3 regions of the Stutzerimonas tianxiuensis genome follow, and region 1 is predicted to be linked to each of the others. Evidence: predicted binding sites of a transcription regulator. Region 1 holds the regulator's gene; each other region holds the start of a gene.
What was found. The regulator sigma-54, encoded in region 1, starts transcription at its own class of promoters, with help from an activator protein. The targets are predictions, from matches to a motif close to ANTGGCATNNANNTTGCTNT.

Region 1 (10,492 bases):
GGCGATGGGCTATGCCCGTGAGGCCCTGCGTCAGGCACTGGTGAATCTGGAAGCCATTGCTGCTCCCGCCGGCACACTGCCGGTGGTGTTGGCACCCGGCTGGTCCGGGGTCTTGCTGCACGAGGCAGTCGGACATGGGTTGGAAGGCGATTTCAATCGCAAGGGCAGTTCGGCCTATAGCGGCCGGATGGGCCAGCAGGTTGCGTCCAAGCTGTGCACTATCGTCGATGACGGCACGCTGGCCAATCGTCGTGGCTCGCTGAGCGTGGACGATGAAGGCACGCCGACCCAGTGCACCACGCTGATCGAGAACGGAATACTCAAGGGGTATATCCAGGACAAGCTCAACGCGCGCTTGATGGGGGTTGCCCCTACCGGAAACGGGCGTCGCGAGTCCTATGCGCATCTGCCCATGCCGCGGATGACCAACACCTACATGCTGGCGGGCGAAAGCGACCCCGAGGAGATCATTCGTTCGGTCAGGAAGGGCATCTACTGCGCGAGTCTTGGCGGCGGGCAGGTGGACATCACCAGCGGCAAGTTCGTGTTTTCGACCAGCGAGGCGTACCTGATCGAGGACGGCAAGATTACCGCGCCGGTGAAGGGCGCGACCCTGATCGGCAACGGACCGGAGGTCATGAACAGGGTTTCAATGGTGGGTAACGATCTGGCGCTGGACAGCGGCGTCGGTACCTGCGGAAAAGACGGCCAGTCGGTACCGGTCGGTGTAGGCCAGCCGACTGTGAAAATCGATGGGATCACAGTCGGAGGAACCGGGGCCTGAAGCGCCGTGCTGGACGCGAGTAGACCTGCGCTATCGGTTAGCGCAAGCCTCGTTGGGTTTCGTCCAGCTCGCGGATGTATTTGAAAATCTTGCGGCTGGCCGCCGGCGGTTTGTTTCGCGCCGCTTCGTGCTGGGCATGACGGATGAGGCTACGCAGGTGCTGACGGTCAGTCTCGGGATATTCGGTGACGAAGGCTTCGAGGGTCTCGTCGTTGCCCGCGATCAAGCGGTCTCGCCAGCGTTCCAAAGCGTGGAAGCGCTCGTTGTACTGGCGGGTCGAGGCATCGAGTTGATCAACCAGGGCGAGAATGGCGTCGACATCCTGATCACGCATCAGCTTGCCGATGTATTGCAGATGGCGTTTGCGCGCGATATGCGCGGTGTGTTTTGACGCGTCAGCGAGTGCTTTGCGCAGTGCATCGGTAAGCGGCAGACGGTCTAGCACATCGGGTTTGAGGGTAGTAAGGCGTTCACCCAGATCCTGGAGAGCATGCAGTTCGCGCTTGACCTGGGTTTTGCTTTTTTCCTCGAAACCGTCGAGATCGGAAATATCAGACATGGGGCTGGTCCAGTAGGTAATGCCGCCATGATAACAGCAGCCTGGCGACAGGGCTCAGCCGAGCACAGCTGGCTGCAACTTGATCGAATCAGCGTTGGAGTATGTATGAATGAAGTCGAGGGTATCGGTCCGCACGCGTTGCCAGGCTTGCGTGAACAGGTCGCGAAAATCCTAGAAGAGGCCAGCCGACAAGGGGCCAGTGCCTGTGAAGTCTCGGTCTCGATGGAGCAGGGCCTGTCGACGACGGTTCGTCAGCGGGAAGTGGAAACAGTCGAATTCAATCGCGATCAGGGCTTCGGTATCACGCTTTACGTCGGCCAGCGCAAAGGGTCGGCGAGCACCACCGGCAGCGGCGACGAAGCGGTTCGCGAAACCGTGGCGGCGGCGCTGGCGATTGCCAAACATGCGTCGGCCGACGAATTTGCCGGGCTCGCCGACCCGGCACTGATGGCTCAAGATGTGCCGGATCTGGACCTTTATCATCCCTGGCAGATCGCCCCCGACCAAGCAATCGAACTCGCGCTCAGCTGCGAGGAGTCGGCCTTCGCCACGGACAAACGCATTCTCAATGCCGACGGTACCAGCCTGAGCACGCATCAGGGCTGCCGCGGTTATGGCAATAGCAATGGCTTCATAGGGGCTTACTGCAGCTCGCGTCACAGCCTCAGCTGCGTGATGATCGCCGAGTCCGATGGGCAGATGCAGCGGGACTATCACTACGACGTCTCCCGCGTAGCAGGTGACTTGGCCTCGGCGGAGTCGATTGGCCGGCGTGCTGCCGAGCGCGCCGTTCGCCGCTTGGGCGCGCGTCCCGTACCGACCTGCGATGTGCCGGTGCTGTTTTCTGCGGAGCTTGCTACGGGGCTGTTCGGGCACTTTCTTGCGGCGATTTCTGGAGGCAATCTCTATCGGCAATCGTCCTATCTGGAAGGCTCGCTGGGGCAGACGCTGTTTCCTGAATGGCTCAATCTGGACGAGCGACCGCTTCTGCCTCGTGGTCTGGCCAGCTCGGCATATGACAGCGATGGCTTGGCGACCTATGCCAAGCCGTTTGTCGAAAATGGCCAGCTGGTCTCCTATGTGCTGGGCACCTATTCAGGCCGCAAGCTGGGCATGCCCAGCACCGCCAATGCGGGCGGGGTGCATAACCTGTTCGTTACCCAGGGTAACGAGGACCAGGCTGAGCTTATCCGCCGTATGGGCCGCGGGTTGTTGGTCACCGAGCTGATGGGGCAGGGCTTGAATCTGGTGACCGGGGACTATTCGCGTGGTGCTGGCGGCTTCTGGGTTGAGAACGGCGAAATCCAGTTTCCTGTGCAGGAAGTCACCATTGCGGGCAACCTGCGAGACATGTTCCGCCAGATCGTTGCGGTGGGTTGTGATGTTGAACGGCGCAGTAGCATTCACACCGGGTCGGTATTGATCGAGCGAATGAAGGTGGCGGGGCAGTAGCAATTAGCTGCAAGCGGCATGCAGAGCAACAAGGTAATAACTAGGAGATGCCGGCAGGTATCTGGCCCGAAATAGCGGCCGCGCTAGCAGCGTTATTCACCTTCCTCGAAATAGTCTTCGATCAAGGCGATCATCGCTGCAAGCGCCTCGTGCTCCTGGTCGCCCTGGGTGTGCAGGTGCAGCGTGGTGCCTTTGCTGGCGGCAAGCATCATGACTGCCATGATGCTTTTGCCGTCCACCCTGCTTGCAGGGCTGCGACCGACCCGAATGTCACAGGGAAACTGATTGGCAACTCCGACGAACTTCGCTGCCGCTCGGGCATGCAGGCCAAGCTTGTTGATGATGGTAACTTCGCACGAAGGCATGTGGGTTCCTAAGCCAGGTCGCGATGCCGGACCTGGACGTTCTTCAGAGGTTCGCGCAGCGCTTGGCCCAGCCGCTCGGCCAGATACACCGAACGGTGGTGCCCACCGGTACAGCCAATGGCGACAGTGACATAGGCGCGGTTGCTGGCAGCGAAGCGCGGAAGCCATTTGCTCAGGTAGGCAAGGATGTCCTGAAACATTTCCTCTACGTCCGCCTGCCCGGAGAGATAGTCGATCACGGGCTGGTCCAGTCCGGAAAAATCGCGCAGATCGGCTTTCCAGTAAGGGTTAGGCAAACAGCGCACATCAAACACCAAATCGGCATCGACAGGCATGCCTCGCTTGAAACCGAAGGACTCGAAGAGAAAAGCGGTACCCGGTTCAGGCTTGTTCAGCAGGCGCAGCTTTAGCGTGTCTCGTAGCTGATAGAGATTCAGGTGTGTGGTGTCGATCTTCAGGTCGGCATGATCGATGATGGGCGCTAGAAGCAATTCTTCGTCACGGATAGCTTCGGCTAGGGAGCGGTTCTGATTGGTCAGCGGATGCCGCCGACGCGTCTCTGAAAAGCGTTTCAGCAGCGTCTCGTCCGCCGCATCTAGATAAAGCACATCGCATTGGATGTAGCGGGCACGGACGTCCTCGAGCAGCTCGGGGAAACGTTTCAGCTGACTCGGCAGGTTGCGCGCGTCGATCGACACTGCGACTTGGGGCTGCAGCAACTCTGTGTGCAACAGGGCCCTTTCCGCCAGCTCTGGAAGAAGGCCAGCGGGCAGGTTGTCGATGCAGTAGAAACCATTGTCCTCAAGTACGTTCAGGGCAGTGCTCTTGCCGGATCCAGAGCGCCCACTGACGATGATCAGGCGCATCGAGCAGCGCCGAAGGGCCGGGCTCGGCCACGAGTGATTTGCTGCGCGTAGCCGCAGCAGGTGGTGTGCAGGCAGATAGGGGGCACGTCTCTTTCCTCACTCAGCGTTGGGCGATGGTGGGTTGCTGCGCCCTAGTGACCGTTCTGGATGTCGACCACGGCCTGGTACAGCTCATGACCCGTCGTGGCGCGGCGTAGCCGGTCACGAACTTCCTCGCGGTCCAGCATGCTTGCAATCTGACGGAGTAGCTCGAGATGTTCGTCGGTGGCTGCCTCCGGCACCAACAATACAAACAAGAGGTCGACAGGCGCGCCGTCGATGGCGTCGAAGTCCACCGGTGTATCGAGCTTCAGCACTGCACTGAGCGGTGATGTGCAGCCAGGCATACGGCAGTGCGGTATCGCGATGCCGTTGCCGAAGCCGGTGGAGCCAAGTTTTTCCCGGGCGATGAAGCTTTCGAAAATCGCTTGGCTGTCGATATCGGGCAGGTCCGCGCCGAGAACCTTGGCAATCTGTTCCAGGACACGCTTTTTGCTGCCGCCCGGAACGCTAACCAGGGCGCGTCCGGGGGTCAGTATGTTTTCAATACGGATCATGATGGGTCAGCGAGCCAGGGCGCCCTGATGGTGGTCGAGCTGCTTTTCTTTATGTTTGATCAATTGCCGATCGAGTTTGTCGGCAAGCAAGTCGATGGCTGCGTACATATCCTCATGCTCGGCATTGGCAACGACCTCTCGCCCCGCTACGTGCAGCGTGGCCTCGGCCTTTTGCCTGAGCTTTTCGACTTGAAGGATGACTTGTACGGCAATGATGCGGTCGAAATGGCGTTCTATCCGCTCGAATTTCTCCTCGACGTAGTCACGCAGGGCTTCAGTGATTTCAAGGTGAAGGCCAGTGATGTTGACTTGCATACTGCATCTCCTATTGCCACGTGCGAATTGACGGGCTGAACACCCGTCGCCGGAACAAATCCACCAGGTCGCCTGGTGTTACATCAACCGCTTGCGCTCGCTTGAGGGTGCGATCCCGAGTGACTCGCGGTACTTGGCTACGGTGCGGCGCGCAACTTGAATCCCTTGTGCTTCCAGTAGACCAGCGATCTTGCTGTCGCTCAATGGCTTTTTCTGGTTTTCCGCGGCTACCAGTTTCTTGATGATTGCGCGAATGGCGGTGGATGAGCACTCGCCGCCTTCAGCAGTGCTCACATGGCTCGAGAAGAAGTATTTGAGTTCGTAGATGCCGCGGGGCGTGTGCATGAACTTCTGCGTGGTGACCCGTGAGATCGTCGACTCATGCATGCCCACCGCTTCGGCGATATCGTGCAACACCAGTGGTTTCATGGCTTCGTCGCCATGTTCGAAAAAGCCACGCTGGTGTTCGACGATTTGGGTGGCCACTTTCATCAGCGTTTCGTTGCGGCTGAGCAGGCTTTTGATGAACCAGCGGGCTTCTTGAAGCTGGTTGCGCATGAAGGTGTTGTCGGCGCTCGAGTCGGCACGTTTGACGAACCCGGCATACTGAGCGTTCACCCGCAGGCGCGGCATCGCCTCCTGATTCAGTTCGACCAACCAGCGGCCATTGTGCTTGCGCACGATTACGTCAGGCACGACATACTCAGGCTCTCCGGCTTCGATCTGCGAGCCCGGGCGCGGATTGAGGCTCTGGATCAAGTCGATGATCTGGCGCAGCTCGTCTTCTTTGAGCTTCATGCGACGCATCAGCAGGCTGTAGTCACGCACGCCAAGAATATCCAGGTGATCGCTGACCAAGCGCACCGCTTCGCTTAGCCACTCGGTACGCTCGGGGAGCTGGCGAAGCTGCAGCAGCAGGCATTCGCGCAAGTCGCGCGCGCCGATGCCGGCGGGCTCGAACTGCTGGATGCGGCGTAGCACCACTTCGACCTCATCGAGTTCGATTCCAAGTTCCGGGTCAAACGACTCGAGGACTTCCTCGAGCGTTTCGTCGAGATAACCCTGGGGGTTGATGCAGTCGATCAGGGTGGCTGCTATGAGACGGTCGGTGTCGCTCATCGGTGCGAGGTTGAGCTGCCAGAGCAAGTGGCTTTGCAGGCTTTCCCCTGATGATGTGCGGGTAGTGAAATCCCATTCATCATCGTCGTTGCTCGGCAGGCTGCTGGCGCTGGTCTGGTAGATGTCTTCCCAGGCGGTGTCGACTGGAAGCTCGTTGGGGATACGGTCGGCCCAATCGCCGTCCTCGAGGTTCTCCACCGTGTTGATGGGCTCCTCGTAATGATTGTCGGGCTCGCTGTGCTCGGGCGAGTCGGTCGTCGGGCTTTCGCTTTTCTTTTCGATCGACTCGGCCATCGGGTCGGAGTTATCGAAATCTTCTCCGTCTTCTTCGCGCTCGAGCATGGGGTTGGAATCCAGCGCCTCCTGAATCTCCTGCTGAAGATCGAGTGTGGATAGCTGGAGCAATCGTATGGCTTGTTGCAGCTGCGGTGTCATCGTCAGCTGCTGGCCCATCTTCAGGACTAGCGATGGTTTCATGGCAGAGGACTTCGAACCTTGTTTGCCGGCGCAACCGCGCCTGTTCCGATTTCGCTGGCGCCGCGCGCCGATGTAAGCAAATTATATGCCTGGCAACGAAGCCTTTGCCTAGCCCTGTAGGTGCGTAGAGCAGAAAAAACCGCTATCAAAGTCGGAATTCGTGTCCCAGATAGACTTCCTTCACCAGTTGGTTGGCGAGGATGGTCTCTGCATCGCCCTCGGCGATCAACTGGCCGTCATTCACGATATAGGCGGTTTCACAGATATCCAGAGTTTCGCGGACGTTGTGATCGGTGATTAGGACGCCGATGCCCTTGGCCTTGAGATGATGGATGATCTGCTTGATGTCGCCGACCGAAATAGGGTCAACGCCGGCAAAGGGTTCATCGAGCAGGATGAACTTGGGCGCCGTGGCCAGCGCGCGGGCAATTTCAACGCGGCGCCGTTCGCCACCCGATAGGCTCATGCCGAGACTGTCGCGGATGTGATGGATGTGAAATTCCTGCAGCAGACCTTCCAGCGCCTGTTGGCGGCCGTTGCGGTCAAGGTCCTTGCGCGTCTCCAGGATGGCCATGATGTTGTCGGAGACCGAAAGCTTGCGAAAGATCGATGCTTCCTGCGGTAGGTAACCAATGCCCGCGCGTGCACGGCCATGCATGGGGAGGTGCGTCACATCCTGGTCGTCGATCAGTACACGGCCCTGATCGGCTTTGACCAATCCCACGATCATGTAGAAGCAAGTGGTTTTGCCGGCGCCGTTAGGCCCCAGCAGTCCGACGATCTGTCCGCTTTCGATGGACAGGCTGACATCACGTACGACCTGACGGCTCTTGTAGCTCTTCGCCAAATGCTGGGCCTTGAGAATCGCCATTACTCGGGCTGCTCCGTTGCCGGCTCTTTCTTGCGAGGCTGGATGACCATGTCCACGCGTGGGCGGGGTGTGGTGACATCAGTATTGGTGGCGCGACCAGCATTGACGATCTGTCGCTGGGTGTCATAGACGATCTTCTCGCCTTCGAAGGTATTGCCTTCCTGAACGACCTTGGCCTGGTCGATCAGGACGATGCGTTCGTTCGCGGCAAAATACTGAATCGTCAGGCCGTAAGCCTTGACGATCTCCTTGTCTGCAGCTGGCTTCTGTTCGTAGTAGGCAGGTTTGCCGATGGAGGTGAACACCTCGACATCGCCATTCTGGTTCTGAGTGATGGTCACAGTGTCGCCTGTGATCTTCATTGTTCCCTGGGTGATGACCACGTCGCCGCGGTACACGGCTACGCCTTGCCGGTCGTCCAGCTCAGCGGTATCGGCCTGAACACGGATAGGCTGGTTGCGATCCTCGGGAAGTGCGTGGGCGTTCGCGCCAAGTAGAAAAATGCCTAAACCGATCAGGAGGGGGAGGGTCTTAACGCAGCTCATGCTGGCCTCTTACGTTGGATAGCAGGAGCATCCTGCCTTCGTCTAGATACGCTTTCATGCCCGTAGCGGTCGTCACACCGTTTGCGGCGACGATTCTAACGGGTTGCCGGGTCTCGGCATAATCCTTCTCGGGAAGGACGGTCATCCGGCTGGTAGTGATGATGGTCGGGCGCCCCTTGGCATCGTTGCGTTCGACCTTGACGTTATCGATCAATTCGACTTCCTTGCCTTGCGGGCCGACCTCGCCGCGTTCACTGGTGACCTGCCACGGCAGCCCGGAACCGCGAAATGAGCGCAGGTTCGGGCGGGTCAGTAAACTGACATCGCTGGCCTTGATATGCTCCACCTTTTCCGCAGTCAGCTCATAGTTACGCTTGCCGTCCGGCTGGTATTGGACTGTGCGTGAATTGGTGACGTAGAAGTCAATGGGCGACGCTATGCCCTCGGTTATCGGCGCCTCCTGCATAAAGCTCTCAGGGCGAACGTTCCAGTAGCCGATCGCGACCAGAAGCAGTGCGATCAGCAGCAGAATGGCGGGGAAGCGGAGCCTGCTTAGCATGGTTGCCTCTAGAGGTAAGCGGCCTGAGCCGCGTCGAGATTGCCCTGGGCGCGCATGATCAGTTCGCAGAACTCTCGCGCCGCGCCCTCGCCACCACGAGCGGCTGTCACGCCGTGGGCGTGCTGGCGAACGAACGCATCGGCACTGGCGACCGCCATGCCAAGGCCTACCCGGCGCATTACCGGCAGGTCAGGCAGGTCATCGCCCAAGTAGGCGACTTCAGCGTAGTCGAGACCGAGTTCGCCGAGCAATTCGTCGAGCGCCACCAGCTTGTCTTCACGGCCCTGATACAGGTGCTGAATGCCCAGGTTTTGCGCTCGGCGCTCAACCACAGGCGTCTTGCGGCCGCTGATGATCGCGGTGCGTACGCCGGAGTTGATCAGCATCTTGATGCCGTGGCCGTCCAGGGTATTGAACGTCTTGAATTCGCTGCCGTCGACAAGAAAGTACAGCTTGCCGTCGGTTAGCACGCCGTCCACATCAAATATGGCCAGGCGAATGTCGCGGGCACGTCGTAGCAGATCGTTCACTTACATCACCCCTGCGCGCAATAGATCGTGCATGTTCAGCGCACCGATTGGCCGGTCGTTTTCGTCAACCACCACCAGCGCGTTGATCTTGTTGTCTTCCATGATTTTCAATGCTTCGGCGGCAAGCATGTCGGCATGCGCTGTCTTGCCGTGAAGCGTCATGACCTGATCGATGCTTGCCTGGCGAACGTCGATGCCCTTGTCCAACGTGCGGCGTAGGTCGCCATCGGTGAAGATTCCGGCCAGGCGGCCGTCTGCCTCCACAACCGCCGTCATGCCGAGGCCTTTTTGAGTCATTTCCAACAAGGCTTCGCGCAGCGATGTGCCGCGGCTGATCAGAGGTAGACGATCACCAGCATGCATCACGTGCTCAACTTTCAGCAGAAGGCGTCTGCCCAATGCGCCGCCCGGGTGTGAAAAAGCGAAGTCCTCGGCGGTGAAACCGCGTGCTTCCAATAGCGCGATTGCCAGCGCGTCACCCAGTACCAGGCTGACAGTGGTCGATGAAGTCGGTGCCAGGTTCAGCGGGCAGGCTTCAATGGCGACGCTCGCATCGATGTTGACCGCCGCCGCCTTGGCCAGCACCGACTCGGGATTGCCCGTCATGCTGATCAGGGTGATACCGAGGCGCTTGATCAGCGGCAGTAATGTCACGATTTCGCTGGTGGTCCCTGAATTGGACAGGGCCAGCACCACGTCGTCATGCGTGATCATGCCCATGTCACCGTGGCTGGCCTCGGCTGGGTGGACGAAGAATGCCGTGGTGCCGGTGCTGGCGAGCGTGGCGGCGATCTTGTTGCCGACGTGCCCAGACTTACCCATGCCGACGACAACGACGCGGCCCTTGCACTGCAGGATGAGCTCGCAGGCTTTGACGAAATGTTCATCGATGCGTGTGCTGAGTTGCTCCACCGCCTCAATTTCCATGCGAATGGTGCGCTGGGCAGTCTCGATCAGCTGGCTGCTCTGGCTCATGTCTGTGATCGCCTGAATGAAAACGCGGGATTATAGCGGCAAACCTCGCACTGCCCACTGAAAAGCGTCGTGCTGATCGTCGCGCCTGTAACTGAACCCAGGCTGAACAAATGTGCGCTCGCTCATGCATCGATACAGAGACTGGCTTGGGAGGCCCATAGCGCGGTGCTATAGTTCGCGCCGCTAAAAACGGCTCTGCGAAGTACCTCCGAAAGAGCGGAGGGCGTCTGATTCGCAGGCTGTATCCGAGGAGATCCAATGAGCGCCGCCAACGCTAACGCCGTCGAGCTGAAGGGTGTCACCTTCAAGCGCGGTGAGCGGAGCATTTTCAATAACGTTGACATAGTCATTCCCCGCGGCAAGGTGACGGCCATCATGGGCCCTTCCGGCTGCGGCAAGACTACGTTGCTGCGCCTGATCGCTGCCCAACTCAAACCGACCCATGGCGAGGTCTGGGTGGCGGGCACCAATTTGCCGAC
Region 2 (10,492 bases), on a different contig from region 1:
AGTAGAGTCCCTTGTCAGTGGGAAAGCTGATACCGACGCCGGTGAGTTCGAGATGGGCATTGTTCATGTGATTTTCTCAGCGCAGGTCTGCGTTCTTATCCCAGCTCACGCGGCGCTGGAGCATCAGCATGATGCGATCCAGGGCGAAGCCGATCAGGCCTATGACGATCACTGCGACCATGATCCGGCCGAGCGAGTTGGAGCTGCCGTTCTGGAATTCATCCCAGATGAATTTACCGAGGCCGGGGTTCTGCGCCAGCATCTCGGCAGCGATCAGCACCATCCAGCCGGTTGCGAGCGACAGGCGCAGGCCAGTGAAGATCATCGGAATCGCAGCGGGCAGCACGATCCGGTGCACATGGCTGAGCGGTGACAGGCGCAGCACGCGGCTGACGTTTTGCAAATCCTTATCGAGGTTGGCCACGCCCACCGTGGTGTTGATCACCGTCGGCCACAGGCAGCACAGCGCTACGGTCAGCGCCGAGGTGACGAAGGATTTCGCCATCAGCGGGTCGTCACTGACGTAGACGGCGCTGACCACCATGGTCACCAGCGGCAGCCAGGCCAGCGGCGACACCGGCTTGAAGATCTGGATCAGCGGATTCACCGCGCTATACACCGTCTTGCTCAACCCGCAGACGATGCCCAGCGGCACGGCAATCAGCGAGGCGATGGCAAAGCCGGTCATCACCGTATAGAGGCTGGTGAAGATCTGCTCGAAAAAGGTCGGCTTGCCGGTGTACGGGCGAATCTTCACCTCGGCGTCGGGATTCTTGGCCAGTTTGGCCGCATTGCGGTCCTCCTGACGCTGGTAGAACGCCTCGGCTTTTTCCCGCGACTGGATATGCGCATCGACCAGCCCGTTGAACTGCTCGGCCACCTGGCTCGGCCCGGGAAACTGACCGAGGCTGGTCTGGATGTTCGAGGCCACCAACTGCCAGAACAGCAGGAAGGCAAAGACGCCCACCAACGGCATGATCACCTGCGGCAGCCAGCGCTTGATGCGGGCCTGACGGCCAGCTCTAAGGGTTTCTTTTATGTTCTGCACGACGGCGGGATTGCTCATCGACATGTCCTCCGAAAGGTGGGAGCCGCGCATGGCTCCCGTAGGCGGAATCAGAGCGTGGTATCGCCTTTCAGGCCGATCGCGAACTGTTCGAGATAGGCGTTGGGCGTGTGGCCGTCATAAGCGATGCCATCAATGGTGTCCGCCAGTGGCTCGCGGAAGCCGTCTTCATCTGCTGGGGGGAAGTCCTCGGCTGTCATCAGCCCGTCTTCGATCAGTGCCGCTGCGGCTTCGCGGTAAATTTCCGGGCGATAGACCTGCTTGGCCATGTCTAGGTACCAGCTGTCCGGCTTGGCCTCGGCGATCTGGCCCCAGCGGCGCATCTGCGTCAGGTACCAGATGGCATCGGAGTAGTAGGGGTAAGTCGCGTTGTAACGGAAGAACACGTTGAAATCCGGCACCTCGCGTTTGTCGCCTTTCTCAAATTCAAAGGTGCCGGTCATGGAGTTGGCGATAACTTTGGCGTCGGCGCCGACATATTCCGGTCGCGAGAGGATTTCCACCGCTTCGTGGCGGTTGGCGTTGTTGTCTTCGTCCAGCCACTTGCCTGCACGGATCAGCGCTTTGACCAGACGCTTGTGCGTTTCGGGATTGGCTTCGGCCCAGGCTTTGGATACGCCGAAGACCTTTTCCGACATGTTCTTGCGGATCGCATAGTCAGCAACCACAGGTACGCCGATGCCTTTGAAGACCGCCTGCTGATTCCATGGCTCTCCGACGCTGTAGCCATGGATGGTGCCGGCTTCCATGGTCGAAGGCATCTGCGGCGGTGGCGTAACGGAGAGCAACGCCTGGGCATCGATCTGTCCGCTGATGTCGCCTTTCTTCGGTGCGTAGTAACCGGGGTGAATGCCACCGGCCGCGAGCCAGTAGCGCAATTCGTAATTGTGGGTGGATACCGGGAACACCATGCCCAGGTTGAAGGACTTGCCGCTGGCGTTGAGCTGCTCGATCACCGGCTTGAGTGCGTCGGCCTTGATCGGATGCACCGGCTTGCCGTCTGCCATCGGCACGTTGGGCTTCATCTGCTCCCAGATCGCGTTGGACATGGTGATGGCATTGCCATTGAGGTCCATGGTGAAGGCCGTGATGATGTCGGCCTTGGTACCAAAACCGATGGTCGCGCCGATCGGCTGGCCGGAGAGCATGTGCGCACCGTCCAGCTCTCCATCGATGACGCGGTCTAGCAACACCTTCCAGTTGGCCTGCGCTTCGAGCGTGACGTAGAGCCCTTCGTCCTCGAAGAAGCCTTTCTCATAGGCAATCGCCAGTGGCGCCATGTCGGTGAGCTTGATAAAGCCGAGCTTGAGTTCCTCCTTCTCTGGCTCGGCCGCCCAGGCGGCCATCGGCACCAGTTGCAGCAGGGCAGAGCAGCCAATGCTGGCCACCAGCGTTTTCAACAAAGTACGGCGGGTCTTGCGCATGATCTATCCCTCAATCGCGAAACGAAAAAAAGGCGTAACGGAAGCACCCTCTGCATGAGCAGAGCGAGCACCGTTGACGCCTTTGTCAATTCGTCCCGATCACCGCCGTTGGCGACCTGAAGACGTGGTAACAGAGGGATTGCAAGGGGCTTGCCAATTCTTAATCTGAGATTTTTTTGGCGACTAGGGTGTTAGGAAGATCTATGTAATACAACGGCTTACGTCTGAAACAACCGGCCAGGCTGAACATGCGTTGGACGTGCGGGCTTGGCACTCCTGGCGATCGCTCGGTGCAATAGCCGTGCACCCAATTCTATCCTTGGCTCCGTTTTGGTTCGTTTGCATGGAAGAGCTGCTTGGAAATGGCGGGCGCAGTGGCGCCCGTCATTCGGACGCGATTGGAGTGGTTAGGGGGCGGCTGGCGCAACGTGTTGCAGTCGGCGAGCAATAGGCTCGTTGGGCCTGGTCGAGAGCCGAAAACGATCGGTACTTGAGTCCCGCAAGGTTCACAGCAGGCATCCGCTCGGCTAATAGCCCCGTCTGGGCCTCGCCGAGACCAGCGCGCTGAGATTTGCGGATCACTGACCCAGCAGATCGTTCATCGCAATGATCTGCTCAGCGACCTGGATCAGCTTCTGCTGACGGCTCATGGCCTGGCGGCGCATCAGGGTGTAGGCCTCTTCCTCGTTGCAGCTTCGCATCTTCATCAACATGCCCTTGGCCAATTCGACGCGCTTGCGTTCGACCAGTTGCTGGTCGCGTGCATGCAGTTGCGCGCGGATTGCCTGGTCGCTTTCGAAGCGGGCCATGGCCACGTCGAGAATGGGTTTCAGGCGCTGGGCCTGGATGCCTTCAACGATATAGGCGCTGACGCCGGCGCGGATGGCTTGGCGCATGGCATCGGGGTTGTCGTCGTCGGTGAACATGACGATGGGCCGCGGCTGGTCACGGCTGACCATGACCACCTGCTCCATGACGTCCCGGCCGGGGGAGTCGGTGTCGATCAGCACCACGTCGGGGCGAATCGCTTCGACCCGCTCGGGCATGTCGATGGTCAAACCGGATTCCTCGATCACCTCGAAGCCGGCTTCGATCAGAGCGGTGCGCAGGCGACCGACCTTGCGCGGGGTGTCGTCGATCAGGAGAACGCGAAGCATGACAGTCTCCCTTCTCAAGGCTTGGGGTGTGGTGCGGTGTCGCCCAAGGCATGCAGCGCGAAGCTGCGCGCGTACCCCGCCGGATCGCTGCCATCCCAGCGACTGCCGTCCATGAGCATAGCGCTGCGCATGGGGGAGTCGGGTACGGCGATATTCAAAGCGCTCGCTGCATCGCGGTAGAGGCTGGTTTGCTGGACGCTTTGCGCCACGGCAAGGTAATCCGGATCTTCACGCAGCAGACCCCAGCGGCGCAGCTGAGTCATGAACCAGAGGCCGTCGGAGTGGTAGGGCATGTTCACTTCGCCGTTGCCGAAGAAACGCAGCGGGTGCTTGTCCAGCCAGGCATGGCCAAGGCCGTCCTCATATTGACCCAGAAAGCGCGATTCGATGGACGCAACGGGCGCATTGACATAGTCGCTGCCGGCAATCAGCTGTGCAGTACTACGGCGATTTTCCTGGCTCTCATCGATGAAGCGGCTGGCCTCGAGGATGGCCATCACCAGCGCGCGGGCGGTGTTGGGGTATTGGTCGACAAATTCGCGCGTGCAGCCGAGCACTTTCTCGGGATGGTCGGCCCAGATCGATTGGCTGGTCGCGATGGTAAAACCCATGTCTTCTTCAATGGCCTGGGCGCCCCAGGGCTCGCCGGCGCAGAAGCCGTCGATGCGTCGCGCCCGTAGATGGGCGACCATCTGCGACGGCGGCACCACCACTGTGCGTACGTCTTTCAGCGGGTGGATGCCGTGGGCGGCCAGCCAGTAGTAGAGCCAGAGCGCATGAGTACCGGTGGGAAATGTCTGAGCAAGCGTGAGTTTTGCACCACTCTGGCGCACGCATTTGCCGAGCGCATCGGGATCGGTCACGCCGGCTGCTTTCAGCTCACTGGAGAGGCTGATGCTCTGTCCGTTTTGCGCCAGCCCCATCAGTACGGCCATGTCCTTACGCGCACTGCCTCCGATCCCCAGATGCACGGCGTATATCAGGCCGTACAGTCCGTGAGCGGCATCCAGTTCGCCTTCCACAAGCTTGTCTCGCACGCTGGACCAGGAGCTCTGCCGTTGCAGGTTGAGCGTGAGGCCGTAGGGCTGCGCAAAGCCCTGGGTGGCGGCGACGATCAGCGATGCAGCATCGGTCAGCGCCATGAAACCAAGGTTCACGACGTGCTTTTCTGGCGCGTCGCTGCCGGCGACCCAGGCTTTGGCGTCAGGGCGGAGCGAAGGGGAGAGATCGGTCATGCTGAAGAAAACCTTTGCCATGCGAAGCGCGCACCGTCCGGGAGGGAACCGGTGCGAAGCGGGATGTCTGGTTCAGGTTTAGCAAGCCACATGCCAAGGACGGTGCAAGACGCGTCTAACTGGTGCACGAGCTCGCAGCAAAGGGCAAGACGGCTGATCGCGACCGGATATGGGAAGTCCGTCAGCTCAGCGCGGATACAGCGGCGGCAGCGCGCTGGCTTCGCGTTCGGCATCGCCAGCCTGACCTGCGGGCAGGTTCTGAATGGCCTGCCACAAGGCTTCGCCTTGCCAGCGCTGACCGGTCTCGCTGTACAGCGCACCATTAAGCCCATCGAGGGCATCGGACAGCGGCTCGAAACGGGCCGCCATATCGGCCAGCGTTTCAGGCTGCTGCCGCGCCCAGGCATCGAGCGCATGTCGGGTGGCCTGGGTGTCGTTGGCCAGGCAGGCGCGTTTCAGATCATCCAGCAGGCTGCGCGGAGTCGGGCCGGTCTGCACTGTGCGGATCACCGCTGGCTGCCTGCGCGCATGCAGCCACAAGCCAAAGCCGAGCAGGGTCGTCAATGCCAGCAATGCGCTGCTCAGCTGCCAGGGCCATAGCCGTCTCGCCTCTCGCTGTTCCGGCATGTCCGCCGTCTCGATGGCGGGCTGTTGCAGGTCCGGATTGTCGGCGACCAGCAGGGTGCGACCAGGCAGCGTGCTGCGCTCCAGGCGATCTTCCAGAGTGTTCCACCAGATGACTTCCACGGGCGAGAGTTGGAACTCTCCGGTGCGCGTCGCGACCAGGGCTTCGCGCTGTTCGCGACTGCCGCTGACACCGTTGGCAGTGACTTCGTTGTTCAGGGTCGGCTGGTCGGGGTAGCTGCGCAGCCCCGGAAGCTTGGTTGAGGCGATTGGAGGCAGCTGGCTGCTGGTCAATCCGTCAGCTTTCAAGAGCAAGCTGCGGGTCAGGGCTTCGCCCAGCTGAGCATCCCCTGGTTCCGGACTCCAGGCTTCGACCAGCGTCAGGCTTCGGGCCGGCAGCCAGGCGGCGTCGGCGGGATAGTCAGATGGCTTGGGCTTTACAGTTAACGGGATGGTGGGTGATTTGACCTGGGTCGAACGTCCGAACCTCGAGCCATACTGATCACCGGTCGACGGTGCTACGGCCGTGGCGCTGAACAGTTGTGCGGGAATTGTCAGCTCGCCGCTTTTCTGTGGGAATAGCGCATAGCGGATTTCAATCACACCGTGGCGGACGCCGTTGATGTCTTTTTCATAAGTGCGTGGTTCGCCCAGCCGCTGCACCAGCGCATCGTTCATCTGCAGCGGTGACAGGGTGCTGTCGTCGTACAGCGATACGGAGTGGTAGATACGCAGCGTCAGCAGCACCTGCGCCTGCACGTAGGCGACCTCCTGATCAAGACTGGCGTCGATGAATATGGGGGCAAGCAGGTCGCTGTCGCTGGCACTGGGCTCGGTGACATGCAAGGTGATTGGCTCGCTACGGGCATCGCCGAGCTGCAACGGCGGAATGACGACATAGCCGGTCTGCAGCGGCTGGAGCGTAACCTGCCACTGGGTAATCGCCTGTGCATCGCCGGTGGTCCCGGCAAGTTGGTTGCTCTGACGTGTCCCGGATACTTTGAACAGGCTGTCGAGGGGCTGCAGGTCGGGCTTGCCAAATGCGGTGCCGTCGGCCGTTTCCAGAGTCAGCTCCACAGTTTCGTCCAGGCTCAGCTCGGTACGGTCGACCCGGGCCACCAAAGTGGCAGCGTGGGTTTGCAAGCCCAGCAGGAGCAGAAACACCAGTGTCATCCAGCGCATCATTGATTCAATTCCTGCCGTTTGCGTTGCTCATAAAGAAACTTGCGCCGTAGCAGCTCGCCGGGATCGTCCGGGATCTTGCGCAACCATTGGTTCATTGCCTGATCCTGCTCGGGATCGACCGGCACTTCCTGTGCTTGTGCCATCTGCTGATCGGTCGCGACTGGCTCGGACTCGGGTGGGCCCTCGTTCAGTGTTTTGCTCGACACCTCGCCAGCTGGCTCTGGCGGGGCCTGTGCCGTGGTTTGATCTGTCGAGTCCGACGAGGTGTCTGGCGCTTTGCTTCCACGAGGCTGCTTGCGCTGCTCGGCTTCGGATGTCGATTCCTCGGGTGGCGACGCGTCGGGATCGGCATCAGCTTGAGCCTCTTTTTGTCGTAGGGCCTCTTCGACGGTGGTTTTATTGCGCCGCGCGACGTCCAGGCCCGGATCCAGCTCCAGGGCTTGTTCATAGGCTTCGATGGCGGCTTGCAGCTCGTCGTTGCGGGCCAGGGCATTGCCTCGGTTGTAGTGATCGGCTGCGGAGTCGCCCTTGCCGAACTGCTCGGCGGCGCCGGCAAAGTCACCGGCCTGGTAGCGGGCATAGCCCTGCCACCGGTGATCTTCGAAGCGGGTCGCGGCTTCGCCTGGGCGAGAAGATTCCAGCAGGCGCATGCCCTGTTGATCGGGGCGCAGCCATAGGTCGTCAAAGCTCAGGGCGCTGGCGGGTTGCGGGACGAAGAGGACGAGCGGCAAGCAGAACAGCCAACCCCGGCGCCCGGCGAAGGCGGCGAGCAACACCAGAGGGAGCAGCAGCCAGTAGCCTTGGTCCTGCCAGGCGTCGAGACGGGTGGTCTCGTCTTGAGCCACAAGCTTTCCGTTGCTTTCGAGCAAGCCGAGGTTGCGCAGGTCCGCATCATCGACTCGAGCCTGCTGATAGCGACCACCGATCTGGCTGGCGAAACGCCGCATGGCATTGTCGTCCAGCCGGGGGATGACAATGGAACCTTTGTCATCCTTGAGGAAGCTGCCGTCCTCGAGAGGAATCGGAGCACCTTGCTCGGTGCCGATGCCTAACAGAAGCAGCAACTGCTCGTTTTCTTCCAGCTGCTGCTCAATCGATGCGCGCTCCGGCTCGCTCAGACTGCTGCCGATCAGCAGAAGGCGCCCAGCGCCATTGGCGCCTTGTTGCAGTAGGGCAATGCCTTGCGCCACCGCCAGGTCAGCACGATGGCCGGGTTCGGGCATGAGATCGGGCTGCAATGCGTCCAGAAGGTTTTGCGTGGTGGCCATATCGTTGGACAAGGGCACCAGGGTGTGAGCGCTGCCGGCAAAGACCACCACAGCGGTCTGGGCATCCTGGCGGGTCTGCAGCAGATCGAGGATCTTGCGCTTGGCCTGCTCGAGTCGGCTCGGCTGCACATCGGTTGCCAGCATTGCCGGGGTGGTCTCCAGCAAGATGACCAACGGGTCCGCGCGTGTCAGGCTGGGTTGCTCGACCTGCTGCCAACTTGGCCCTAGCAACGCCAGACAACCCAGCAGCCAGGCGCTGCCGAGGAGGATCCAAGGAAGCTTGCTGTTACGCAGCTTGCCGCGGGTGAGCAGAGCGGTATGAAAAGCTTCGGGCAACAGGCGCTGCCAGCGACCGGTCTGGCGCTGACGATGCCATAAACGCCACATCAGCCATATCGGCAGCGGCAATACGATCAACCAGAACGGTCTGAGCAGGTAGGGCAGAAGTTCGCTCATGATCGCTTGCTCCGAGCGCCCAGTTGACGCAGCGACAAAGGCAAGACGCTGCGCGCGACCAACAGCCAGCTGAACAGAAGTGCTGCTGCCAATGGCCAGGCGTACAACGCTGTGGCGACGCGTGCCTGAGCCGGCTGCTGGGCGGCCGGCTCGAGTTCGTCGAGGGTGGCACCGACTGCCTCCAGCTCTTCATTTGTACGCGCTCGGAAGTACTCGCCGCCGGTTTCATAGGCAATCGCGCGAAGAGTCGTTTCGTCCAGGTCGCCGCCGGGGTTGAAACCGAACCGGTTGAGCAGGCTGTCATCCGCTTCGGCACCGATGCCGATCGTATGCACCTTGACGCCGGCGACCGCAGCGAGGCGAGCCGCGATCAAAGGCTCGACTTCGCCACCGTTGTTCGCGCCGTCCGTAATCAGTACCAGTACGCGACTGTTGGCCGGCCGTTCGCGCAAGCGCTTGACGGCCAAGCCGATGGCGTCGCCGATGGCTGTGTTGCTGCCAGCGATGCCGACCGCAGCTTCATCGAGCCAGGTGCGTACCGTTTGTCGATCGAAAGTCAGCGGCGCCTGCAGGTAGGCCTTGCTGCCAAACAGGATAAGCCCGACGCGGTCGCCGCTTCGCCCGGCAATAAAGTCGCCCAACAGGTGTTTGACCAGTTCCAGCCGGCTGACCTCATCGCCTTGCCACTGCATGTCTGGATAGTCCATTGAACCGGACACGTCGACCGCCAGCAACAGGTCGCGGCCATTGGTGGGAAGCGGCAGCGGTTCGCCGAGCCATTGCGGGCGGGCGGCGGCGAGCAACAGCAAACACCAGATGAACAAGTAGGGCAGCTGTTGCCGCCAGGCAGGCAGGGCGATCGCGGCGCGGCGGCCAGCCAGCGTTTCCAGCTCGGCCAGAAAGCCGACCTTCAATGCTGCGTCGCCGCTTTCCGATACGGGTAAGACCCAGCGCAGCAGCCAGGGCAGCGGCAACAGTAGCCAGACCCACGGCCAGGCCAGCTCAAACATGCTTGCGAATCCAGATCTGCACGGACTGTTCAAGGCCCTGGATGGCCTTGTCGTCCAGCCGGCACTCGGCGCGGTAAGCGCCTTCAACCAGTACCATCCAGCGCGTCAATCCCGCGGCCGGACACCGATTGTCGAGAAAGGCCAGCCAGGCACGCCCGCTCAATGTATGGGGGTGATCGTCTGGGTAGCGGATCCGGCAAAGGCGTTTCAGTAGCGCATTGAGTTGCTGCAGCCAGTGACTGGCTGGCTGGCCATTGTATGGCTTGCTCAACTGGGCGAGTTCAAGCAGAGCCGTCTGACGTTGCGGGTCGAGCAGTTGTTCGTCCTGGGCGGTCACCTTTCGCTTAGCGAGCTGAAGTCTTTTCCAGGGCTGCAGTTTCAGCAGCAGAACGAGGCTGAGCAACAGGGCAGCGAGAAACCACCAGCCAGCCGCCAGTGGCCACCAACTCACGGCTGCTGGGGTGATCAGGGGTTCAAGCTCGAGGGCATTCATCTGAGGGCGCCTTGTTGCTGCCCGATGAGGTGCTCACGCATTTGCTCCACCAGTTCGCGCTGGGTATCAAGCGGCATCAAAGGCAGGCGCAAACGGTCAGCCAGACGCTTCCAGCGCGCACTTCGGGCTTCGCCTTGCAGCCGGTAGGCTTGTCGCAGCGCCGCATCATGGGTGTCCAGTTCCAGCCGAGCGCCGAACTGCGCAAAGCGCAACAGTCCAGCCGCTGGCAGCGCGTGGTCGAGTGGGTCACAGACAGGAATCAGCAATAAGTCGACGTGACGCGCGAGCAAGCTCATCTGCTGTTCTGCTGCATCGCTCAGGGCGCGCTCATCACAGAGGATCACCGCCAGGCTACCTGGACGCAGCACTTCACGTGCGCGTCTGAGCGCCAGGCCGAAGGCCTCTGGATCGTCAGACTGGTCGGCTTGCAAGCCGGCATTGGCGCGCGCCAAACGGTCCAGCAATTGCAGAAGGCTTTGCTTGCTACGCCGGGGTTTGATCTCGTGCTGATCGCCGTGTCCGAATACCAGGCCCCCGACGCGATCGTTGTGGCTTAGCGCGGCCCATCCCACCA
Region 3 (10,492 bases), on a different contig from region 1:
CTGCTTCCACTCATCGCATTGGCGGTTCTCGCTTCCGCGCTTACCGGCTGCGGCCAGAAAGGCCCGCTTTACCTACCGGACGACGAGGCAACTGCCAAAGAACGTTCCAAAGACCGATTCGAACTGTAAGGAGGCATTCATGGAGGCCTTCTCGTACCGCGACGGTCAGCTCTTCGCGGAGGGTGTGGCGTTGCCCGCTCTCGCGCAACGCTTCGGCACCCCCACCTACGTCTACTCGCGAGCACATATCGAGGCACAGTACCGCGCCTATGCGGACGCACTGCAAGGCATGCCGCATTTGGTCTGTTTTGCCGTCAAGGCGAACTCGAACCTTGGCGTACTCAACGTACTGGCCCGCCTTGGCGCCGGCTTCGATATCGTTTCGCGTGGCGAACTCGAGCGCGTCCTGGCGGCCGGTGGTCAGCCTGACCGCATCGTATTCTCCGGTGTAGGCAAGACGCGCGACGACATGCGCCGTGCATTAGAAGTCGGCGTGCACTGCTTCAACGTCGAATCGACCGACGAGCTCGAGCGCCTGCAGCAGGTTGCAGCCGAGCTGGGCGCCGTGGCACCGGTTTCGCTGCGGGTCAATCCGGACGTCGATGCCGGAACCCATCCCTACATATCCACCGGCCTCAAGGAAAACAAGTTCGGCATCGCCATCGCCGACGCCGAAGAGGTTTATGCCCGCGCTCACGAGCTGAGCAACCTGGAAGTTGTCGGCGTCGATTGCCACATCGGCTCGCAGCTCACCACGCTGCCGCCGTTCCTCGATGCGCTCGACAGGCTGCTGGCCTTGATCGACCGCCTCGCCGTGCGTGGCATCCGCATCAAACATCTGGATCTGGGCGGCGGCCTGGGCGTGCGCTATCGCGAGGAGCAGCCACCGCTTGCGGGTGACTACATCCAGGCCGTGCGCAAGCGCATCGACGGTCGCGCCCTGGCGCTGGTGTTCGAGCCCGGGCGGTCGATCGTGGCCAATGCTGGGCTGCTGCTGACCCGGGTGGAATACCTCAAGCACACCGAGCACAAGGATTTCGCCATCGTCGACGCAGCGATGAATGACCTCATCCGTCCTGCCCTTTATCAGGCCTGGATGGACGTCGTACCGGTGCAGCCGCGTGAAGGCGAGGCGCGCCACTACGACATCGTCGGCCCGATCTGCGAGACCGGTGACTTCCTTGCCAAGGAGCGTCCGCTGGTACTCGCCGAGGGCGATCTGCTGGCCGTTCGTTCCGCGGGCGCCTATGGTTTCGTCATGAGTTCGAACTACAACACCCGCGGCCGTGCTGCCGAGGTGCTGGTGGATGGCGACGAAGCCTACGAAGTGCGCCGCCGCGAAAGCGTGCAGGAGCTATACGCTGGCGAAAGCCTGCTGCCTGCCTGAGGCCACAACGATGCTTTTGCGTTTTACCAAGATGCACGGCCTGGGCAATGATTTCATGGTCATCGACCTGATCAGCCAGCACGCGCACATCCAGCCCAAGCACGCCAAGCAATGGGGTGATCGGCATACCGGCGTGGGTTTCGATCAGCTGCTGCTGGTCGAGCCGCCGCACAATCCCGACGTGGATTTCCGCTATCGCATCTTCAACTCCGATGGTTCGGAGGTGGAGCAATGCGGTAACGGTGCGCGCTGCTTTGCCCGCTTCGTACTGGACAAGCGCCTGACCATGAAGCGGCAGATCCGCGTCGAGACCAAAGGCGGCATTATCGAGCTGAACATCCGTCCTGACGGGCAGATCAGTGTCGACATGGGCCCGCCTCGCCTGACTCCGGCCGAGATCCCTTTCCTGGCTGATATACAGGCCTTGAGTTATCCGCTAGACGTCGAAGGCCAGCAGCTGAATATCGCCGCTGTATCCATGGGCAACCCCCACGCCGTGCTCCGTGTGGAGGACGTCGACAACGCTCCGGTGCACGGCCTCGGGCCGAAGATCGAGCATCATTCGCGCTTTCCCCAGCGGGTCAACGCCGGCTTCATCCAAGTGATCGACCGTCAGCACGCCAAGCTGCGAGTCTGGGAGCGCGGCGCAGGCGAAACCCAAGCCTGCGGTACCGGCGCCTGCGCGGCGGCAGTCGCCGCGATTCAGCAAGGCTGGATGGATTCTCCGGTGCAGCTCGATCTGCCGGGCGGCCGTCTGTCCATTGAATGGGCAGGCGCTGGACAGCCCGTTATGATGACCGGCCCCGCCGTTCGCGTATTCGAAGGACAGGTTCGCCTATGACCGAGCAAAACCAGGACAAGCCACAGCTGCCGGACGCAGAAGCCGTCGCGGCCTATCTGCGAGCTCATCCGGAGTTCTTTGTCGATCACGACGAGCTGATTTTGGAGCTGCGCATTCCCCATCAGCCCGGCACTGCCGTGTCGCTGGTCGAGCGGCAGGTCAAACTGCTGCGTGAGCGAAACATCGAGGTACGCCATCGCTTGTCGCACCTGATGGATGTAGCGCGCGATAACGACCGGCTGTTCGACAAAACGCGTCGACTGGTGCTGGATCTGCTGGATGCCAACAGCCTGGAAGAGGTCATCGGCGCGGTGGACGAAAGCCTGCGTCACGAGTTCCAGGTGCCATTCGTGAGCCTGATCCTGTTCAGCGAAACGCCGCTGCCAGTGGGGCGCAGCGTCACCAGCGCTGAAGCCCAGCAAGCGATCGGCGGGCTGCTCGGCAGCGGCAAGACTGTCTGCGGCGTGCTTCGTCCGCACGAACTGGCTTACCTCTTCGGCGAACAGGAAAGCCGCAGCATCGGCTCGGCGGCGGTGGTCGCACTGAACCAGCAGCAGGGCATCCTCGCGATTGGCAGCGAAGACCCGCAGCACTACAAGAGCTCACTGGGCACCTTGTTCCTCGGCTACATTGCCGAAGTGCTGACCCGCGTGCTGCCGTCCTACTCCACACCGCTGCGCTCGGTGCGCTGAGCGACCAGCCTCCCGATACGACGGGCTACAGCCTGAGCGTCAGGCGCAGCCCGTAGCTAGCCGGCACTCCCAGGAAGCCGCTCATGCAAACCGACCTCGACGCCTACTTCGAACACTTGCGCAGCGAGCGGCAGATGTCGCCGCATACACTCGACGGCTATCGTCGCGACCTGGCCAAGGTGGTCAGCTTCTGTGACAAGCAGCGACTGGCCGACTGGCAGCAGCTAAAAAGTCCGCATGTACGCCAGCTCATTGCCGAGCAGCATCGCCAGGGCCAATCCGGACGCAGCCTCGCTCGGTTGCTGTCGTCGATGCGTGGGCTGTATCGCTATCTCAATCAGGAGGGCCGCTGCGCCCACGATCCGGCTGCCGGCATCTCCGCACCCAAGGGTGAACGGCGCCTGCCGCGACTGCTCGACACCGACCGGGCCATGCAATTGCTGGATGGCGGTATCGAGGACGACTTCATCGGCCATCGTGACCAGGCGATGCTGGAGCTGTTCTATTCATCAGGATTGCGCCTGGCCGAGCTGGTCGGACTCAACCTCGACCAGCTGGACCTGGCCGACGGGCTGATTCAGGTTCAAGGCAAGGGCAACAAGGCGCGGGTGCTGCCCGTCGGCCGCAAAGCGCGCGAAGCCCTCGAAGCCTGGCTGCCACTGCGTGCGTTGAGCAACCCGTCGGATGGCGCCGTGTTCGTCAGCCAGCAGGGGCGGCGCCTGGGACCACGAGCAGTGCAGCTACGGGTGCGCGAGGCGGGCGTGCGTGAACTGGGTCAGCACCTGCACCCGCATATGCTCAGGCACAGCTTTGCCAGCCACATGCTGGAGTCCTCCCAGGATTTGCGCTCCGTGCAGGAGCTGCTCGGCCATGCAGACATCGGTACCACCCAGATCTATACCCACCTGGACTTTCAGCATCTGGCCAAGGTCTATGACCAGGCGCACCCACGCGCCAAACGCAAGCAAGGCAGTGAACCATGAGTATTCAACTGATCACCTTTGACCTTGACGACACACTGTGGGACGTCGGCCCGGTCATTCACAGCGCGGAGAACAGCCTGCGTGACTGGCTGGGTCAGCATGCACCGCGGCTTGGCGGATTTCCGGTGGAATCGCTCGCCGCTATCCGCCGCATGTTGGTCGAGGCCGAACCTGGTCTCAAGCACCGTATCAGCGAGCTGCGCCGCCGCATCCTGTTCCACGCCTTGCATGACGCCGGCTACCTGGAAGGCGAGGCAGGTACCCTCGCCGATCAGGCATTTGAAGTCTTTCTCGAGGCGCGCCACGCCATCGACCTCTTTCCTGATGTACACCCTACGCTTGAGCATCTGGCCAATCACTACACGCTTGGCGTGCTGACCAACGGCAACGCGGACATCCGGCGGCTGGGCTTGGCCGACTATTTCCAGTTTGCCTTGTGCGCGGAGGAGCTGGGGATTGGCAAGCCGGACCCTCGACCGTTCCAGGAAGCGCTCGCGCGAGCGGGCGTAGCCGCCGAGCACGCCGTCCATATCGGCGACCATCCTGACGATGACATCGGCGGAGCGCAGCGCGCTGGCGTTCGTGCCATCTGGTTCAACCCGGGCGGAAAAGCGTGGCAGCACGAAGGCCAGCCCGACGCCGAGGTTCGCAGCCTGGCAGAGTTGCCTGCGCTGCTCGCCCGGTGGCGATAGCCTGACACTCCCGCAGATACGACAAAGCCCAACACAACCGTGCTGGGCTTCTTAGCGGTCCCGCCTGGCGACGTGACCTATCGTCCAATCAGAACCTCTCGACGTTAGATAGGGCGGCTGCCGTATTTACTGTCGGGCTTCTTCGGCGGATCAGCGACGACGTTGGGTTCGACTTCCTGTACGCGCCCCCCGCGTGCCAGAAACTCTTCCATCGCACGAGCCAACTCGTCCCGTTCCTTCTGCTTGGCCTCCAGACTCGGCAGCTCTTCGACAACAACCGCCTTGGCCTTCTTTTTACTGGTGGGCGTCGCACGGTCACTGTCAGTGCTTTCGTCGTCGGCGCTGTTTTCGGCTTCGCCGTCATCGGCAGCAGCCAACTCCTCGCCCTCGTCCTCGTCGTTTGTGTCCAGATCGTCTTGTTCTAATTCTTCGTCGCTCATGTTCAACCTCGTACTTGCCAAAGCGGAAGTTATAGCCCAGCGATGTGCTTTGTTCGCCATCGCCAAAAAAAATTCAACTTGCCATTCCGTGCAACGTGGCCAGTACTTGCCTGGCGCCACCTTGATCCCGGTGTTCCCCAAGATAGACGCCCTGCCAGGTCCCCAGGGCCAAGCGCCCCTCGCGTACGGGCAAACTCACCTGGCAACCCAACAGGCTCGCCTTGAAATGTGCCGGCAGATCGTCCGGCCCTTCGTAATCGTGTTCGTAGCCAGCTTCGCCCTGCGGCACAAGACGGTTGAAAAACCGCTCGAAATCGCGCCGGACTGCACCATCGGCATTCTCATTGATGGTCAATGAAGCCGAGGTATGCCGCAGCCACAGGTGTAACAGACCGGCCTCGCATTGTTGCAGTTCCGGCAGCTGTGCAAGCAGCTCGTCGGTTATCAGATGGAAGCCTCGCGGCCTCGGGCGCAGCGTGATGAGTGTCTGTCGCCACATTCTCAAAGACCCCTTCGGCTCTTGAACGCGCGCATTCTAGCGCGGCGCCAGAAAAAACAAAGGGCGCCCTGAGGCGCCCTTATCAACAGCGGTGAACTCAGCGCTTGTTGGTGAACTCCGGATAAGCCTCGAGGCCGCACTCGACAACGTCGACGCCCTCGTATTCTTCCTCTTCGCTCACCCGCAGCCCCATGACCGCTTTGAGGATGCCCCAGACGATCAAGCTGGCAATGAACACCCAGGCGAAGATCGACACCAGGCCCAGCAACTGCGCGCCGAATGTCGCGTCCGCATTGGTCAGCGGCACCGCCAGCAGACCCCACATGCCCACCACGCCATGCACCGAAATGGCACCGACCGGGTCATCGAGCTTGAGTTTGTCCAGGGCCAGGATGCTGAAGACCACCAGCACGCCACCCACGCCACCGATGAGCACCGACTGCAGCGCGCTTGGCGTCAGTGGCTCAGCGGTAATCGCAACCAGGCCAGCCAGCGCACCGTTTAGGACCATGGTCAGATCCGACTTACCGAACAGCAGACGTGCCGTGATCAGCGCCGCAACCAGGCCACCGGCGGCCGCCATGTTGGTGTTGGTGAACACCTGAGCTACAGCGTTGGCGTCTTCGATGGTGCTCATCTTCAGCTGCGAACCGCCGTTGAAGCCGAACCAGCCCATCCACAGGATAAAGGCCCCCAGGGTCGCCAACGGCAGGTTGGCGCCGGGAATCGCGTTGATCTGTCCGTTAGGGCCGTACTTACCCTTGCGCGGACCAAGCAGCAGCACGCCAGCCAGGGCAGCGGATGCGCCCGCCATGTGCACCAGACCAGAGCCCGCGAAGTCGAGGAAACCGGCCGCATCGAGGAAACCGCCGCCCCACTTCCAGAAGCCCTGTACGGGATAGATCACGCCAGTCATCACCACCGCGAAAGCGATAAATGCCCAGAGCTTCATCCGCTCGGCCACTGCACCCGACACCACTGACATGCAGGTTGCGGCGAAGACGACCTGGAAGAAGAAGTCGGCACGGGTCGAGTAATAAGGCGCGTCCTCGCCCCCTGCGGCGACTACGTCGACGGCGTTCTCGTCACCGATCAGGAAGCCCAGGCTCGGCAGGATGCCGCCGTCCGGGCTGGAATACATGATGTAGTAACCGATCAGCAGGTACATGATCGATGCCACGGCGTAGAGCACGATGTTCTTGGTGAGGATTTCAGCGGTGTTTTTCGCCCGAACCAAACCGGCTTCGAGCATGGAAAAACCGGCGGCCATCCACATCACCAGCGCACCGCAGATGAGGAAGTAGAAGGTATCGAGTCCGTACTGGACGGGTATCAAAGCTGTGCTATCCATTTTTTATCACCTTTTGCCGAGCGCCTTACAGCGCTGTTCGGTTAAGGCGCCCGGGTTGGCTCCGGGCGCACTCCGTGTGCTTACAGGTTGTAGCCGCGCTCGTTGTGCAGGCTGAGGTCCAGGCCGATGGTTTCTTCTTCTTCGGTGACACGCAGCCCCATTACCACATCGATCACCTTGAGGATCACGAAGGTGACGATGGCGGTGTAGACGACGGTGAAGAGCACGCCCTTGAACTGGATCCACAGCTGCAGTGCGATGTTTTCCACCTCACCGAAGCCGCCCAGTGCCGGGGCCGCAAACACACCCGTCAACAGCGCACCGACGATGCCGCCGACCCCGTGCACACCAAAGGCGTCCAGGGAATCGTCGTAACCGAGCTTGCGTTTAAGGCTGGTGGCACAGAAGAAGCAGATGACGCCCGAGGCGAGACCGATGATCAGCGCGCCCATCGGGCCGACCGTGCCGGCGGCTGGGGTGATGGCAACCAGGCCGGCCACCACACCTGAAGCGATGCCCAGCGCGCTGGGTTTGCCGTGGGTCAGCCACTCAGCAAACATCCAGCTCAGCGCAGCCGCAGCGGTTGCGATCTGGGTAACCAGCATGGCCATGCCCGCGGTGCCGTTAGCAGCCAGCGACGAGCCGGCGTTGAAGCCGAACCAGCCGATCCAGAGCATCGCCGCGCCGACCAGGGTGAGGCCGAGGTTGTGCGGCGCCATCGGGGTGGTCGGAAAGCCCTTGCGCTTGCCGAGCACTATGCAAGCCACGAGGCCAGCAATACCCGCGTTGATGTGGACCACGGTGCCGCCCGCAAAATCAAGCACGCCCCAGTCCCACATCAGGCCGCCGTCGCCGCCCCAGACCATATGGGCGATCGGCGCATACACCAGCGTGAACCAGACGCCCATGAATACCAGCATCGCGGAGAACTTCATGCGCTCGGCGAAGGCACCGACGATCAGCGCCGGGGTAATGATGGCGAAGGTCATTTGGAAGGTGATGAACACGCTTTCCGGTACGGTGCCGGTGAGGCTGTCGGGCGTCAGGCCACTCAGGAATGCACGCCCGAGTCCGCCGACGAAAGAGTTGAGGTTGGTGACGCCTGCTTCCATGCCCGCCGTGTCGAACGCCAGGCTGTAACCGTAGACCATCCACAGGATGCTCATCAGGCCGGTGATGGCGAAGCACTGCATCATGACCGAGAGGATGTTCTTGGAACGGACCATGCCGCCGTAGAACAGCGCCAGGCCTGGAATCGTCATGAACAGCACCAGCGCAGTGGCTGTGAGCATCCATGCCGTATCGCCGGAATCAAGCGTTGCCTCCTGCGCCATGGCGATGCCGGGGCTTATCAGAGACAAAAGGGCTCCTAGCCCTGCGAATTTTCGCAGAGTCATGGTTTTACTCCTGGGGCGTGGGGTTCGTAGGCCTGCTAGGCAGGCAATCGCAATGCTCGGGCGGTGCGTGGCGACGTGTCGGGCGTAACCGCCCGCTCAAACGCGCGCTACGCGCCGGGACGTCAGATTGCGTCGGTATCGGTTTCGCCAGTGCGGATGCGAATGGCTTGCTCCAGATTCACGACGAAGATCTTGCCGTCGCCAATCTTCCCGGTGTTGGCCGCCTTGGTGATGGCCTCGATCACGCGATCGAGCTGGTCATCGGCGATTGCGACATCAATCTTCACCTTCGGCAGAAAATCGACCACGTATTCAGCGCCGCGATAAAGCTCGGTATGACCTTTCTGGCGACCGAAACCCTTGACCTCGGTGACCGTAATGCCTTGAACGCCAATCTCGGACAGCGACTCGCGTACGTCGTCCAGCTTGAACGGCTTGATGATGGCAGTGACTAGTTTCATGAAACTTCTCCCGTTTAGGTGGACTTGCCCCAGAAGTACGAACCCGGCTCAAGTCTAAGCGCAGTGTCTGGCTCTTGTAACGCGCCGGCGTTGCCGAGCGACCATCCGACACCATCAACCGATCCGACGAAACGTCCCGAATCGCCTATGCACCGCAACCTGCTGGTGCATCTGTCACATGGAACTAAGCAGAATCAATGCCAGCTTTTTGCAATGCCCGGCCTCAGGCGCTCCGCAAAGGCGGCACGGGCCTACGTCGAGGCGCGCCCGCCGGATCACGCACCATGCCGGTGCACGGCAACGCAACGCTGTGCCCGCAATCGTGCACTGGCGCCCGCAGGACGGCTGAACTGCCCGTGCTACACTGCGCGTCGCTCAGATACAGGTAATACTCATGTTCCCACCCAAAGCTTTTCTCGACGCCGTCGGCGCCCAGGCCTCACGGCTTTTCAGCGGTGAAAACCCCCTGCCCCGCGCAGAAGTCGAAGCCCAGCTCAAAGGCATCGTGCAAGGTGCGCTGAGCAAGCTCGATGTGGTCAGCCGCGAAGAATTCGACAGCCAGATGGTGGTGCTTGCACGCACCCGCGCGAGGCTTGAAGCCCTCGAAGCCAAGGTCGCCGAGCTGGAAGAGAAACTCGCGCCACCCGCCTCCGAATAGGCCGGCTGGCGTCTCGATCAAAGGAGTGATCGGATGTCCCTCGCAATAGTCCACAGCCGCGCCCAGGTCGGCGTGGAAGCGCCCACCGTGACGGTGGAGGCGCACCTCGCCAACGGGCTGCCTTCGCTGGCGCTGGTTGGCTTGCCGGAAACGGCCGTTAAGGAAAGCAAGGATCGCGTGCGCAGCGCGATCCAGACGTCCGGCTTTGATTTCCCAGCTCGACGAATCACCCTCAACCTTGCTCCAGCCGATCTACCGAAGGATGGTGGCCGTTTTGATCTGGCTATCGCGCTGGGCATATTGGCGGCGAGCGGTCAGATACCCGCCGACCGCCTCGACACGCTCGAATGCCTGGGCGAGCTGGCGCTTTCCGGCTCACTGCGACCGGTTCAGGGTGTGCTGCCTGCGGCTCTCGCAGCCCGCCAGGCCGGACGCGCACTGCTGGTACCGCGAGCCAATGCCGAGGAAGCCAGCCTGGCGTCGGGATTGGTGGTCTACGCGGCCGACCATTTGCTGGAAGTCGCTGCACATTTCAACGGTGTGACTCCGATCGAACCCTTCCACGCCCAAGGGCTGTTGCGTCAGGTGCTGCCCTACCCTGATCTCGCTGATGTGCAAGGCCAGGCGGCAGCCAAGCGTGGATTGCTGGTGGCTGCCGCGGGTGGGCATAACCTGCTGTTATCAGGACCTCCTGGTACCGGCAAAACCTTGCTGGCCAGCCGGCTCCCAGGCCTGCTTCCGCCTCTGGAAGAAAAGGAAGCGCTGGAAGTCGCCGCGATTCAGTCTGTCGCCAGTCAGTCACCCTTAGCGCATTGGCCACAGCGTCCTTTTCGGCAGCCCCATCACAGTGCATCGGGACCGGCGCTGGTCGGCGGCGGCAGTCGGCCCAGGCCAGGCGAAATCACGCTGGCGCATCAGGGCGTGCTATTTCTCGATGAGCTCCCCGAGTTCGACCGCAAGGTCCTTGAGGTTCTGCGCGAGCCGCTGGAATCTGGCTGCATCGTCATCGCGCGAGCACGCGACAAGGTGCGCTTCCCCGCCCGTTTCCAGTTGGTCGCGGCGATGAATCCCTGCCCGTGTGGTTACCTGGG

Region 2: a site for sigma-54 is predicted at 4,961-4,980, ahead of ACSSNI_RS03975 (CmpA/NrtA family ABC transporter substrate-binding protein). Genes of this name have one in related genera too.
Region 3: a site for sigma-54 is predicted at 8,929-8,948, ahead of glnK (P-II family nitrogen regulator). Genes of this name have one in related genera too.

The regions. Positions count from the first base shown of each region.
Region 1 is NZ_JBPVWS010000005.1:13,942-24,433, reverse strand. Features, by position in the region: gene tldD (metalloprotease TldD) at 1-784, shown strand, start outside; gene yjgA (ribosome biogenesis factor YjgA) at 822-1,343, opposite strand; gene pmbA (metalloprotease PmbA) at 1,449-2,795, shown strand; gene ACSSNI_RS08210 (HPr family phosphocarrier protein) at 2,888-3,160, opposite strand; gene rapZ (RNase adapter RapZ) at 3,169-4,026, opposite strand; gene ptsN (PTS IIA-like nitrogen regulatory protein PtsN) at 4,158-4,622, opposite strand; gene hpf (ribosome hibernation-promoting factor, HPF/YfiA family) at 4,629-4,937, opposite strand; gene ACSSNI_RS08190 (RNA polymerase factor sigma-54) at 5,016-6,533, opposite strand; gene lptB (LPS export ABC transporter ATP-binding protein) at 6,679-7,404, opposite strand; gene lptA (lipopolysaccharide transport periplasmic protein LptA) at 7,404-7,949, opposite strand; gene lptC (LPS export ABC transporter periplasmic protein LptC) at 7,936-8,508, opposite strand; gene ACSSNI_RS08170 (KdsC family phosphatase) at 8,517-9,038, opposite strand; gene ACSSNI_RS08165 (KpsF/GutQ family sugar-phosphate isomerase) at 9,039-10,013, opposite strand; gene ACSSNI_RS08160 (ATP-binding cassette domain-containing protein) at 10,272-10,492, shown strand, end outside.
Region 2 is NZ_JBPVWS010000002.1:267,493-277,984, forward strand. Features, by position in the region: gene ACSSNI_RS03955 (ABC transporter ATP-binding protein) at 1-67, opposite strand, end outside; gene ACSSNI_RS03960 (ABC transporter permease) at 77-1,066, opposite strand; gene ACSSNI_RS03965 (CmpA/NrtA family ABC transporter substrate-binding protein) at 1,117-2,490, opposite strand; gene ACSSNI_RS03970 (ANTAR domain-containing response regulator) at 3,069-3,647, opposite strand; gene ACSSNI_RS03975 (CmpA/NrtA family ABC transporter substrate-binding protein) at 3,662-4,882, opposite strand; gene ACSSNI_RS03980 (BatD family protein) at 5,069-6,691, opposite strand; gene ACSSNI_RS03985 (VWA domain-containing protein) at 6,688-8,415, opposite strand; gene ACSSNI_RS03990 (vWA domain-containing protein) at 8,412-9,425, opposite strand; gene ACSSNI_RS03995 (DUF4381 domain-containing protein) at 9,418-9,918, opposite strand; gene ACSSNI_RS04000 (DUF58 domain-containing protein) at 9,915-10,492, opposite strand, start outside.
Region 3 is NZ_JBPVWS010000004.1:147,085-157,576, forward strand. Features, by position in the region: gene lptM (LPS translocon maturation chaperone LptM) at 1-129, shown strand, start outside; gene lysA (diaminopimelate decarboxylase) at 140-1,387, shown strand; gene dapF (diaminopimelate epimerase) at 1,398-2,228, shown strand; gene ACSSNI_RS07280 (DUF484 family protein) at 2,225-2,920, shown strand; gene xerC (tyrosine recombinase XerC) at 3,004-3,903, shown strand; gene ACSSNI_RS07290 (HAD family hydrolase) at 3,900-4,595, shown strand; gene sutA (transcriptional regulator SutA) at 4,700-5,035, opposite strand; gene ACSSNI_RS07300 (secondary thiamine-phosphate synthase enzyme YjbQ) at 5,109-5,534, opposite strand; gene ACSSNI_RS07305 (ammonium transporter) at 5,632-6,885, opposite strand; gene ACSSNI_RS07310 (ammonium transporter) at 6,966-8,282, opposite strand; gene glnK (P-II family nitrogen regulator) at 8,405-8,743, opposite strand; gene ACSSNI_RS07320 (accessory factor UbiK family protein) at 9,138-9,401, shown strand; gene ACSSNI_RS07325 (YifB family Mg chelatase-like AAA ATPase) at 9,435-10,492, shown strand, end outside.